4 regions of the Micromonospora sp. NPDC048170 genome follow, and region 1 is predicted to be linked to each of the others. Evidence: riboswitches for the same ligand, from Rfam matches in the RefSeq annotation. Region 1 holds a riboswitch; each other region holds the start of a gene.
The links. Region 1 has a riboswitch for cyclic di-AMP ahead of AB0D32_RS19640 (hypothetical protein). Riboswitches for the same ligand answer to the same signal wherever they lie in the genome.

Region 2: linked by a shared signal. The riboswitch ahead of AB0D32_RS12150 (hypothetical protein) and the one ahead of AB0D32_RS19640 (hypothetical protein) in region 1 are both predicted to bind cyclic di-AMP.
Region 3: linked by a shared signal. The riboswitch ahead of AB0D32_RS05165 (NlpC/P60 family protein) and the one ahead of AB0D32_RS19640 (hypothetical protein) in region 1 are both predicted to bind cyclic di-AMP.
Region 4: linked by a shared signal. The riboswitch ahead of AB0D32_RS07535 (C39 family peptidase) and the one ahead of AB0D32_RS19640 (hypothetical protein) in region 1 are both predicted to bind cyclic di-AMP.

What each region holds. Positions count from the first base shown of each region.
Region 1 covers NZ_JBEZMR010000015.1:28,176-31,375, reverse strand. Annotated here, with positions in the region: gene AB0D32_RS19650 (AAA family ATPase) at 1-520, shown strand, start outside; gene AB0D32_RS19645 (cation diffusion facilitator family transporter) at 599-1,516, shown strand; cyclic di-AMP (ydaO/yuaA leader) riboswitch at 1,670-1,801, shown strand; gene AB0D32_RS19640 (hypothetical protein) at 1,815-2,882, shown strand; gene AB0D32_RS19635 (PfkB family carbohydrate kinase) at 3,064-3,200, shown strand, end outside.
Region 2 covers NZ_JBEZMR010000006.1:67,554-70,753, reverse strand. Annotated here, with positions in the region: gene AB0D32_RS12155 (YibE/F family protein) at 1-911, shown strand, start outside; cyclic di-AMP (ydaO/yuaA leader) riboswitch at 1,078-1,209, shown strand; gene AB0D32_RS12150 (hypothetical protein) at 1,213-2,229, shown strand; gene AB0D32_RS12145 (carbonic anhydrase) at 2,311-3,063, opposite strand.
Region 3 covers NZ_JBEZMR010000002.1:347,833-351,032, reverse strand. Annotated here, with positions in the region: gene dcd (dCTP deaminase) at 1-340, shown strand, start outside; gene AB0D32_RS05165 (NlpC/P60 family protein) at 411-1,451, opposite strand; cyclic di-AMP (ydaO/yuaA leader) riboswitch at 1,464-1,598, opposite strand; gene AB0D32_RS05160 (peptidoglycan recognition family protein) at 1,838-3,200, shown strand, end outside.
Region 4 covers NZ_JBEZMR010000003.1:219,477-222,676, reverse strand. Annotated here, with positions in the region: gene AB0D32_RS07540 (alpha/beta fold hydrolase) at 1-433, opposite strand, end outside; gene AB0D32_RS07535 (C39 family peptidase) at 541-1,380, opposite strand; cyclic di-AMP (ydaO/yuaA leader) riboswitch at 1,611-1,751, opposite strand; gene AB0D32_RS07530 (acyltransferase) at 2,089-3,200, opposite strand, start outside.

The sequences.
Region 1 (3,200 bases):
GACCGCGTGGACGGGGGACCCGGAGGAGTTGGCCCGGGCCCGGGACCAGGCGTTGGGCCGGCGCAAGCGGCACCACTTCACCCTCACCACGAACTACCGCAACTCGGCGGAGATCTTCGCGGTGGCGGCGGCCGAGATCCGCCGGCTGCACCCGGATCTCCCGTTGCCCAGGGCGGTGCGTTCCACCGGCGTCGACCCGATCGAGCTGGCGGTGTCGCCGGCGGAGCTGGAGACCGCCGTCGTGGCGGCGGCCACCACGCTGCTCGCCGAGGTCGAGGGCACGGTCGGCGTGATCACGCCGGTGCCCCGCCGCACCGAGACGGCCGGCTGGCTGGCGGGGCTGGGCGCGCCGCGCCTGCAGGTGGTGACGAGCCTGGAGGCCAAGGGCATGGAGTACGACGGGGTGGTCCTCGTCGCCCCGAGCGAGATCCGGGCCGATCCGGGGTCCGGGGTGCGGACGCTCTACGTCGCGCTGTCCCGGGCCACCCAGCGGCTGACCACGGTCGACCCGACCGGCTGAGACCCGCAGTCACTTGCACACATTGCGATGTGAACATATATTGGTCGCGAATCTGGACGCCTGACGGAGGGTGGGCGCGTGGGCGCAGGTCATGACCACAGTCACGGGTCGGTGGCGAATGCCGCACACCGCCACCGGGGTCGGCTCTGGGCGGCGTTCGGGCTGCTCGCCGGCCTGATGGTGGTGGAGGCGGTGGCCGCCTTCCGCACGGGCTCACTGGCCCTGCTCAGCGACGCCGGGCACATGTTCACCGACGTGCTCGGCATCGGCATGGCGCTCGCGGCGATCGCCGCCACCCGGCGGGCGGATGCCGACCCGCAGCGCACCTTCGGCCTCTACCGGCTGGAGGTGCTGGCCGCGCTGGCCAACGCCGTGCTGCTCTCCGGCGTCGCGATCTACGTCATGATCGAGGCGGTGCGCCGCTTCGGCGACCCGCCGGAGGTGCTGGCCGGCCCGATGCTGGTGGTCGCCGTGCTCGGCCTGCTCGCCAACATCGGCGCCTTCGCGCTGCTGCGCTCCGGGGCGAAGGAGAGCATCAACGTCCACGGCGCGTACCTGGAGGTGCTCGGCGACCTGCTGGGGTCACTCGGCGTGATCGGGGCGGCCCTGCTGATCATCACCACCGGCTGGTGGTGGGCGGACCCGCTGGTGGCGGTAGCGGTCGGGCTGTTCATCCTGCCGCGCACCTGGCGGCTCGGGCGGGCCGCGCTGCGCATCCTGGTGCAGGCCGCGCCGGAGCACCTCCAGGTCACCGCGGTGCGCGACCGGCTGGCCGCCGTGCCCGGCGTCGCCGAGGTCCACGACCTGCACGTCTGGACGCTGACCTCCGGGATGGAGGTGGCCTCGGCACACCTGACCATGGCGCCCGGCGCGGAGGTCGGCGCGGTGCTGGTCGCCGCCCGGACCGCGCTGCACGACGACTTCCACATCGAGCACGCCACGTTGCAGATCGAGCCCGGAGCGTCGCCCGGTGCCTGTGGGGCGGTGGAGTGGTAATGAGGACAACCTTAAATCTGGGAGAGTATTGTGGCCTTATGCCGGATTTGACTGTTAGTGGACACACACCCTCCGTCACCTGCGCTGCACCAGTCACACCGGCACCGGTAGGCTCGGCTTCGGCCTCCGCCAGGCGGCACCCACCGGTGCCGGCGGTGGCCGCCGCCTAATCGCCCGGCAGGGCGAACCGGGGAACCATGTTCGTGGGGTGCATCCGCGTCAGCGGTAGGGATCTTCCGTCCCGAACCCGTCAGCTAACCCGGTCGGCGGCTGACGGAAGGACGCGTGTATGCCAGTGATGGCACCTGTACGACGACGTGCCGCCCGAACGGCGGCCCTGATCGCCACGATGCTCGCCCTCGGCGCCGCGGTGACCCCGGTCACCGCCGCCCCGGCGGCGGCAACCGCCCGCGCCGGCCTGCTCGCCGCGGCTCCCGGCCAGGACGAGGAGGGCGGCACCCCCGCACTGCGGGCCCAGTTGGAGGCCGCCAGCAAGGGCTACATCGACGCCAAGCGCGCCCTGGACACGTCGGCCAAGCGGCAACAGCAGCTCGCCGCGCAGCTCAAGACCACCGAGGTCGAGCTGACCGCCCGCACCGCCACGGTCGGGGAGATCGCCGGGGCCGCCTACCGCACGGGCCGGCTCAGCGTCGCGTCCGCCCTGCTCGCCAGCACTTCGCCGGACGGCTTCATGGACCGCGCCGCCGCCCTCGACGCGGTGGCCGCCAAGGAGGACCGGGCCCTGCGCGAGCTCCAGCAGACCCGCGACGAGGCCACCCGCACCAAGCTCGCCCTGGACGGCGAGATGCGCGAGCAGCGCAAGCAGGTCACGGTGATGGCCAACCGCAAGGAACAGGCCGAACGGGCGCTGACGGTCGCCAACCGGAAGCAGTCCGCCGGCGGGGGCACCTCGCCCGGCGGCACCTCCAACAAGACGGCGAAGGCCGCGCCGCGCAACTCCGACGGCTCCTGGCCGTCCGAGTCGTGCAGCGTCAACGACCCGACCCCCGCCAACGGCTGCATCACGCCGCGCACGCTGCACGCGCTCAACCAGGCCAAGGCGGCGGGCTTCACCCGCTACGTCTCCTGCTACCGCTCCGGCGGCTCGGGCGAGCACCCGAAGGGCCGGGCCTGCGACTTCGCGGCCCAGAAGAGCGGCTTCGGCGGCGACGCCACCGGCGGCGACCGGACGTACGGCAACGACCTGGCGGCGTTCTACGTGCGCAACGCCGACCGGCTCGCCGTGCTCTACGTGATCTGGTACAGGCAGATCTGGCTGCCGAGCAGCGGGTGGAAGTCGTACAGCGGAGCCAACGGCGACCCGTCCAGCGACCACACCAACCACGTACACCTGTCGGTCTACTGACGCCCGTGCCCCCGGTGCCCCGCCCGGCGCGGGTCACCGGGGCGGGCGCCCGGCCGCCCGCCCGGCGGACGCCGCGCCGATCGCACCCGCGCCCGAACACCACCCCGGCTACGGTCGGCAGGTGAGCGGTCACGCCGGGTGGCCGACGGTCGAGGGTGGGGCGCATGAACGGGTACGACGGATGAGCGGGCACGTGATGGTCTTCGCACCCACGCCCCGGCTGACGGTGACCGTCGACCAGCCCAGCGAGGCGCCGGAGCTGCACCTGCACCCCGGCGGGCAGGGCGTCTGGCAGGCCCGGATGGTCATGTCGCTCGG
Region 2 (3,200 bases), on a different contig from region 1:
TGGTCTGGCTGGTGGTGCTCTTCGCTGCCGCGATCGTCGCCTTCGGGCGGTGGCGCGGGCTGGCCGCCCTGGCCGGCCTGGCGGCGAGCTTCGCCATCCTGCTGACGTTCGTGCTGCCCGGCATCAGCGCCGGGAGCCCGCCGCTGCTGGTCGCGGTCGTCGGCGCCGCCCTGATCATGTTCGTGGTGCTCTACCTCACCCACGGTGTCACCGCGCAGACCTCGGTGGCCGTGCTCGGCACGTTGGGCAGCCTGGTGCTGACCGGCGTCCTCGGCACGATCGCCACCGCCGCGACCCACCTGACCGGGTTCGGCAGCGAGGACGCCACCACGTTGTCGATGTACCAGGCCGACGTCGACCTGCACGGCCTGTTGCTGGCCGGGATCATCATCGGCTCCCTCGGCGTGCTCGACGACGTCACGGTCACCCAGGCCGCCACGGTCACCGAGCTGGCGCACGCCAATCCCGGGCTGTCCCGGGTGCAGCTCTACCGGGCGGCGACCCGGGTCGGCCGGGCACACATCGCCTCGACGGTGAACACCATCGTGCTGGCGTACGCCGGCGCCTCGCTGCCGGTGCTGCTCCTGCTGACCGCCGATTCGCGGGCGGTGACCCAGATCCTCACCAGCGAGTTCCTGGCGCAGGAGATCGTCCGCAGCGCGGTCGCGACCCTGGGCCTGATCGCCGCCGTGCCACTGACCACGGGGCTGGCGGCCGTGGTGACCACGGCCGGCCGGCGCGGCGGTGACGCCACCGACGCCACCGTGCCCGCGCCCGCGCCGACGCCCCGGCCGGCGGTCGACCGGTCCGAGGCGCTGGAGGCACTCAGTGGGCCGCGGGCCGGAGACACATCGTCCGCCATCCCTGCCGGATGGCCCGACCGGGACAGGAGCACAGACACGGCATGGTGACACTCCTCAGCGTGACCGATCAGGACGTCCCACCTGATAGACGCGTCACTGGTCACCGTCCGCCATCACGAAATAACGCATTTAGTCGGCTTAGGGGCGTAGATCCCCGGGAGGGGTCTCAGGTAACCTCGCTGCCGGTCACCGCCGAAGGCGCGCAGCGGCGCCTGCGGTGCCGCCGCCCAATCGCCACCAGGCGAGCCGGGGACCCAGGTACGTGGGGTGAATCCGCGACAGCGGTAGGGGCCACTTCCGCCCCGAACCCGTCAGCTAACCCGGTCGGCGGTCGACGGAAGGGAAAACTGTGACGGCACCCCTACGCCGCTGGTTGACGCCCGTGGTGGCCGTGTTCGCCGCCCTGGCGGTCTTCGCCGGTCCTCTCCCGGCGATGGCCGCGCCCACCCCGCCCAAGCCCTCGGGCCACGGGGACGACGAGCCCAAACTGCTCGGCGACCTGATCGAGGCCCGGAACCGGGCCTACGTGCAGGCCCAGGCCAAGCTGAAGAAGTCGCAAGACCGCCAGACTGAGCTGGACCGGGAGTTCAGCCGGGCGCAGGCCGAGCTGGCGCTCCTGGCCCCGCAGGTGAGCCAGATCGCCGCCCAGTCGTACCGGACCGGGCGGATCGGCGCGGTGTCGATGCTGCTGGACACCGCCAGCCCCGACTCGTTCGTCCAGCGCGCCGCCGCCCTCGACGAACTCAATCTGGTCAACTCCAAGAAGCTCGCCGAGGTGAACGCGGTCAAGAACCGCGCCGAGCAGGCCAAGCTGGCGCTCGACGCCGAGGTCCGCGAGCAGCAGAAGCTCACGAACGAGTTGAACCGTGAAACGAAAGAGGCGAAGAAGGCGCTGGCGCTGGTCGGCGGCAACGGGCTGACCAAGGGCAAGGTGGTGGCCGAATCCCCGGTGGCCCGGATGGCGCCGGGCCGCACCGCCAACGGTGACTGGAAGCCGCTGTCCTGCACCGAGAACGACCCCACCACCTCCGGCTGCATCACCGCACGCACCCTGCACATGTACAACGAGGTCAAACGGGCCAAGTTCAACCGCTTCGTCGGTTGTTACCGCTCCGGTGGGCCGTACGAGCATCCGAAGGGCCGGGCGTGCGACTGGTCGCTCCAGCGCAGCGGCTTCTCCCCCTGGCACAACGACGACACCTTCATGTACGGCAACAACCTGACCGCGTTCCTGGTCCGAAACGCCGACCGGCTCGGCATCTACTACGTGATCTGGAACCGGCAGATCTGGTTCCCGGCGACGGGCTGGAGTTCCTACAGCGGCCCGTCCAACCACACCGACCACGTGCACGTGTCACTGCTCTAGTCGAGCCCGCACGGACCGGGCCGTCCCGCCCCTCGGCGGGACGGCCCGGTCTCGTCGTACGGGTGCCGTCAGCGGCTCGGGTCAGGCGAGCGCGGCGCTGGCCGACGGTTCCGGCCTGTCGACCGCGCCGACGGGCACCGCGGCCACCGTCCGCACCTCGCCGGCGGTCAGCCGGTACGACATGCCGACCACCCCGCAGCGGCCGGCCGCCACCTCCGCCGCGAGCACCTCGGATCGGCTCAGCATCGCCTCGACGGTGTACGCGATGTGGATGTCGACGATCCGGTCGATGTCGTCCACGCCCTCGGCGGCGGCCCGGCGCAGGCTGGGCACCACGGCGTCCACCACGGCGCACAGGTGCCCGGCCGGCGGGGTGCCGGTGGCGTCCGCCGTACGCGCCGCCTGGACGGCCCCGCAGGAGTCGTGCCCGAGCACCACCACCAGCGGCGTGCCCAGGACCGTCACGCCGTACTCCACGCTCCCCAGCACCTCGGGACCTATGGTGTGCCCGGCGGTGCGGACCACGAAGAGGTCGCCGAGGCCCCGGTCGAAGATGATCTCGGCGGCGAGCCGGGAGTCGGAGCAGCCGACGATCACCGCGAAGGGGTGCTGCCCGTCGGCGACCGCGGCGCGGTGCCCGGCGTCCTGGTTGGGGTGGCGCGGGGCGCCGGTCACGAACCGCCGGTTGCCGGCGAGCAGCTCGGCGAGTGCCTGCCCGGGATTCGCGGGAGCGACGGACGCGGTGCCGACATCGACGGGGGCTTCGCCCGTGGTCGACGCCGGGAGCGTCCGCTCCGGGCCCGGTTGAGTGCCTGGCGATCCGGGACGGCTCATCCGCCACCTCGCTTCCTCACGTGAACGGCCTGGTCACCCGGGCCGACGCTGGACGCGGGCTGCCATCACAGTCACACGCAGCGCAAGGTACGTCAAGGGATGCGTGATATGCATTTCATATGTTCGGCGGCCCCTTG
Region 3 (3,200 bases), on a different contig from region 1:
GCTCGCCTCGACCCTCGAAGTGATCTCGCTCGGCGACCAGCTCGCCGGCCGCCTGGAAGGCAAGAGCTCACTCGGCCGGCTCGGGCTGCTCACCCACTCGACGGCGGGCTTCATCGACCCGGGCTTCTCCGGTCACGTGACCCTCGAACTGTCCAACGTGGCCAACCTGCCGATCACCCTCTGGCCGGGCATGAAGATCGGCCAGCTCTGCATCTTCCGGCTGTCGTCGCCGTCGGAGCACCCGTACGGCTCGGCCGTCTACGGCTCGCGCTACCAGGGGCAGCGCGGCCCGACCCCGAGCCGTTCCTGGCAGCACTGGCGCACCTGGCCGGTCCGCTGATCCGGCCGTCGGCAGTTGGGAAGGGCACCTTCCTGTACCGAATGCGTTAGGAAGGTGCCCTTACTACACCTCAGCCGGGGCGGCCGTAGCTGTGGATCGGGCCGTCGTCGACCTTCTTCATCCTGACCGGCACCCCGGCGCGGGAGGCGTGCACCACCCAGCCCCCGCCGACGTACATGCCGACGTGGTGCAGGTCGCTGTAGTAGAAAACCAGGTCACCCGGGCGCAGCTCGGCCCGGCTGACGGTCGCGGTGACCCGGCGCTGCTGCGCGGCGTTGTGCGGCAGCGAGACCCCGGCCTTCGCCCAGGCGGCGAGCATCAGGCCGGAGCAGTCGTACGAGTTCGGCCCGTCGGCGCCCCAGACGTAGGGCTTGCCGATCTGGGCGCAGGCGAACGTCACCGCGGTGCCGGCCGCGCCGCCGGGATAGCTGGCCGGACAGGGGGCGGGGCGCAGCGGTCCGCCGCCCCCGCTGCCGTAGATCCGCAGCCGCAGCTTCTGCAACCGGTCGATCTCGGCGTTGATCTGCTTCTTCTTCGCCGCGAGCTGGGCCTCGGTGCGGCCGAGCTGGACGACCATCTCGTCCAGCGGGGCCTTCTTCCCGGCCAGCCGGTCGCGCAGCTCGGCGACCTGCCGCACCTCCTGCTGCTGGTGCTGGGCGAACTGGTCGAGCAGTTCGAGCTGCCCGACCATCTCGCTCGGCGACCGGCTGCCGAGCAGGGCGTTGATCGCGGACGCCTGTTCACCCTTGTAGGCGCGGACGGCCAGCGCGCCGACCTTCTCCATCGCCTGCCCGACCTGCTCCTCCAGCGGCTTGATCTGCGCGGCGAGCGCGTCGGCCTGCTTCCGCTTGGCGGCCAGGTCCTGTCGGACGGCGTTGTGCCGTTCGATGACCGGTTCGAGCCTGTTCCAGTCCTCGTCGATCTGCCGCTCGATCTCGGCGACCGTCGGTTCGGCGTGGGCCGCCGTGGCTCCGCCGATCAGGACGACGGCGAATGCGGCAAGGGCGGCGAGGGCGGTGGTGCAGCGGTACCAGCGTGGGCGCGGCGCAGCCGTCGTCGGGTCGGCAAGGGCCGGCCGGGCGGACGGTGGCCGCGGGGCATGGTGTGCCACCGGGGTCCGTACTCCTTCTTCCGTACCGCCTACCGGGTTAGCTGACGGGTTCGGGCGGGAAGGGGCGCCCTACCGCAGGGACTGCGGATTCACCCCGGGGAACCTGGGTCCCCGGCTCGCTCGGGAGCGACTCGGCGGTGTCGGACCGTCACCGCCCTGGGTGGACGGATTGTCACCGGCCGACGAAAGACCAGAGTAGAGACGGCCGTTATCGATCCGCAACCCTCCAGGCCATGACACTCCGTATTCCCACCGGGCCGGGCGAGATCGCAACCCACGCGACGAAGATTTTCTTCCTTATGAAGTGTCTGATGGAAAGGTATTGACCGGAGGCGGTGGATGAGGCGAAGGTGGCCCCACCTTTGCCCGTCCGAACTGGGGGTCTGATGCACCTGTCAGCGACAACGAGGAGCAGACGCGTCCTGCTGGCCGCCGCCGTGGCCGCCGCCATGGTGGCGACGCCGCTCACCGCCGCCGGATCCGCCGCCGCCGCGCCGACGGCCGACCGGCAGCAGCAGTACGCCGCCGCGGCGGCCGAGTACGGCGTGCCGGAGAGCGTCCTGCTCGGAGTCTCCTACCTGCAGTCCCGCTGGGACACCAACGCCGGCACGCCGAGCACCAGCGCCGGCTACGGACCGATGCACCTCACCGACGCCGAGCACGTCGCCGCCCTGCCCGGGGGCACCCACCACGAGGAGGGCACCGAGGACCCGCGGGGCGACGACTCCCGCCCGTCCCTGGCCGAGACGCCGGAGTCGGCGGCCGAACCGGCTCCCGCCGAGGCCGCCCTGCGGACGCTCGACGCTGCCGCCGAACTGACCGGCGCCAGCGAGGAGGCGCTGCGGACGGACGTCACGGCGAACATCCGGGGCGGCGCGGCGCTGCTGGCCGCGTACCAGAGAGAGATCGGTGCCCCGGTCGGCGCCGACACCGACCCGGCGGCCTGGTATGGCGCGGTGGCCCGCTACTCCGGCGCGGACAGCGCCGACGCCGCGGCGGCCTTCGCCAACGAGGTGTACGCCACCATCGCCACGGGCGACACCCGGCTGACCGACGACGGGCAGCGGGTCACCCTCGCCGCCAGCGCGGTCCTGCCGGAGCGCTCCTGGCTGGACCGGCTGGGCCTGCGCAAGCTCGCCCGGCCCGACGGGCTGGAGTGCCCCGACGACATCTCGTGCGAGTGGATCCCGGCGCCCTACCAGAACTACGGCACCACCCTCGGCGCGTACGGCAACCACGACCTGGCCGACCGGCCCGCGCAGCAGAAGATCGAATACATCGTCATCCACGACACCGAGGGCTACTTCGGGCCCAGCGTCAACCTGGTCAAGGACCCGAAGCGGGTGGGCTGGCACTACACCCTGCGCTCGGTGGACGGCCACATCGCCCAGCACATCAAGACCAAGAACGTCGGCTGGCACGCCGGCAACTGGTACGTGAACTCCAAGTCCATCGGCCTCGAGCACGAGGGCTTCGCGGGCCACGGCACCTGGTACACCGAGGCGATGTACCGCACCTCCGCCAAGCTGGTCCGCCACCTGGCGCGGCAGTACAACATCCCGCTGGACCGCAATCACATCATCGGGCACGACAACGTCCCCGGCACCGTCGCCGCGAACGTGCGCGGCATGCACTGGGACGCCGGACCGTACTGGAACTGGTCGCACTACTTCGACCTGCTCAAGGCGCCGTTCAAGTCGACCGGCACGCCGCGGACGGGGCTGGTCACCATCGACCCGGACTTCGCCA
Region 4 (3,200 bases), on a different contig from region 1:
GCAGGTAGCGGCGGGCCGCCTCGTCCCGGCTGGCGAACCAGGTCACCGGCCGGGCGGCCAACTCCCCGGCCTTCGCCAGCTCGGCCGGCGACCAGACGGCCTTGATGCCGACCCCGACCACGGCGTCGACGGGCAGCCCGGCGCTCCGGGCGGCCAGCGCCAACCCGACCACCCCGCCGAGGGAGTGCCCCAGCACGACGAGCCGGTCCCCCGCCGCGACCCCGGTGGCGATCCGCGCGGCCAGCGCCGGGAACGAGTACTCCGGCAGCGGCGGCGACCAGCCGTGGCCGGCGAGGTCCGGTGCGAGCCACCGCCCCGCCCACCGGCGCTCGAGCAGCGGCGCCCACGGCAGCCACACGTCGCCGGTCGCGCCCATGCCGTGCAGCAGCAGGAGCACCCGCCGGTCGTCCCGGCCACCCGATTCATCGACCATGGGCGCAGTGTGCCACCCGCGGGGCGCCACGGGCGAGGTCCGTGACCCGGACACGACATCGGGCGCCGGTCCCCCGGGATGGGGAGCCGACGCCCGACGGTCGTCGATCAGGCGGAGTAGCCGCGGGTGGCGGCCCAGTTCGCCAGGGCGATGGTGGACATCCAGTACGACGCGGTCGCCGGGTTCGCCGAGTCGGCGATCTTCACCAGCCGGCCGTCGTCCTTGTAGCCCACCACGGCGACGTAGTGGCCGCCGGGGAACGAGTGCCAGCCGCCGCCGGTGTCCGTGGCGCTGCCGGCGACGTTCACCACGACGCCCCGCCCGTCGCCGATGGCCGCGACGACGTCGGCCTGGAGCCGGTCCATCTGGGCCGGGGTGGCGGCGCCACCCGGGATCATCCGGGTCCGGTACGGGTCGCCCGGCACCGTCGCGTTCAGCACGCGGGTGGTGTCCTGGGCCGAGTCGGTGCCCATCTCGTCGGTGCCCAGCTGGGCGCCGAGGGCGTCCTGGCTGCGCTCGATGCCGGCGGCGCTGAGGGCGTTGCGGACGGCCGCCGGGCCGCAGTTGTAGAAGGTGCTCTGGGCCTGGTAGTCGTAGTCCAGGGTCTTGGCCGACGGCGGCTTCGGCGGCTCCGGCTTGCGGGTCAGGTCCGGGTCCGGGGCGGTGCTGGTGGCGCTGGCCGACGGGGCGGCGCTGGACGCGGACGGGGCGGCGCTGGACGGGGCGACCCGGGCCTGGGCCCGCGAGGCGGCGGTGTCGTCCCGCAGCTCGGTCGCGGCCACCGGGGCCTGCGCGGCGGCCGGGGCGTCGTCGGCTCCGGCAAGCAGCGCGCCGGTGCCCGACGCCAGCACGAGCGCCGCGGCGGACGCGGCGGCCAGCTGGTACGGACGTTCGGACGTGAGACGACGCAGCTGTCGCCTGAGGGTGTGCTTCACGGTTTCCTCCACGGGCTCGGGGGGTGAGCGGCCGTCGGTCCGCGCCGAGGGCGAGACGGACCGACCGCGCGGACGGGCGTCCGGGCGGGTGCTGGACCACTCAGGGGATGTGCCCGGGATGCCGGGCGACGGACGGTGACCGGTGGGTCAGCTCGTGGCCTGCGGGCGTACGAGCGCGGGCACCGTGGTGCCGTGGAGACGGCGGAACAACCGAGAGGTGGGTGGGTGCTGCACGAGGATGGAACTCCTTCCGACACCGCCGACCGGGTTAGCTGACGGATTCGGGCGGGAAGAACGCCCTACCACGGGCCTGCGGCCCACGGATTCACCCCACAAAGCACTGGGTCCCCGGCTCGTCTTTCACGATTAGGCGGGTCGGCGCGGCGTCGCCTCTTGCGATCGGTTACCGCACCGGACGCGCCGACACTACTGGCCGGCCAACACCCTGCCAACCCCGTCCCACCTGCTTAAACCTTGATCGGAAGACAATTTTTGCGGGCACTTCGCCACTGACGTGACTCAATAGGACGACCGTTTCCGAGAGCGCCTCCGGGTGACAACGGGACAAGTGGCGGGCATCGGCGTCGAAACCCCGGCGGGAATCGACCGCCCCGCTCCCGATGACCGGTTCGGCGGCGAGGTGACCGGCGTCACCCAAATGGTCGCGATTTTCTCGGCGGCACGGGTCGACGTACACCGGTGGACGCCGCGCGGCCGGGCTCAGCGCGAGTCGACGTACGCCGGCCGGTGGCCGGCCTGCGGGTCGGCGGACCGGGGGCGCGGCACGACGTTGCCGCGCTCCCCCGGGGGCCCGTTCCCGTCGCCCCCGTCCCGCGGCGCCTCCGGGGTCGGCCGGCGCGGGGTGAGCAGTCGCATCATCGGCGTCTCGACGAAGCGGTGCAACAGCCCGGCGAGGGCCAGGTTGACCAGCAGGAACCCGAGCACCACCGCCACCCCCCACCAGCCGGGGAAGCCGACGCCCCAGTCGCCCGTGAGCCGCAGGACAGTGATCATCACCAGGACGTGCACCAGGTAGAAGGCGAAGGAGACCTCGCCGAGCCAGATCATCGGCCGGGACCGCCACGGCGAGCGCCGCCCGCGCACGTCCGCGTCCGCCGCGGCGGCGATGACCAGGATGTACGCCACCGAGAGCAGCGCCGCCCACAGTTCGGCGCGGACCCACTGCGCGGCGACCACCCAGGTGGCCACGAAGATCAGGCTGGCCACCGGCAGGCCCGGCCCCCGCCACCGGCCGCGCCGCATCAACTCGGCGGCGGCCACGCCCATCCAGAACTCCAGCGACCGCACCGGCGGAAAGACCTGGGTGAACCACCAGCGGCTCTCCTCCGGCACCAGGGCCTGGGCCGGCCAGAGCGCCAGGATCAGCAGCGGCACCACGACCACGACGGCCCACAGCGCCCACGGCCGGGCCCGGCGGATCAGCGGCAGCGCCAACGGCAGGCAGAGATAGAAGAAGAACTCGCAGGACAGCGACCAGCTGACCGTGTTGACGCTGTAGAAATGCCCCGGCCGGGGGTCCCAGGCCTGGAGGAGGAACAGGTTCTCCAGCGAGACGGCCCGGTCCACGGGGTCGGCGAACCAGGCCGCGACCGCCAGGGCCGCCGCCCACAGCACCACGTGGCTCGGCCAGATCTTGGCCACCCGGCGACGCCAGAACGCCCGCCGGGTGTCGCTGGGCCGGGCCGACCAGACCAGCACGAAGCCGCTGAGGATGAAGAAGAACTGCACGCCGGACAGGCCGAGGGTGAAGACCCAGTCCACCACGGCCTTGTGGCCGGGTTCGGCGATGATGCCCATCGTCCCGGCGTGGA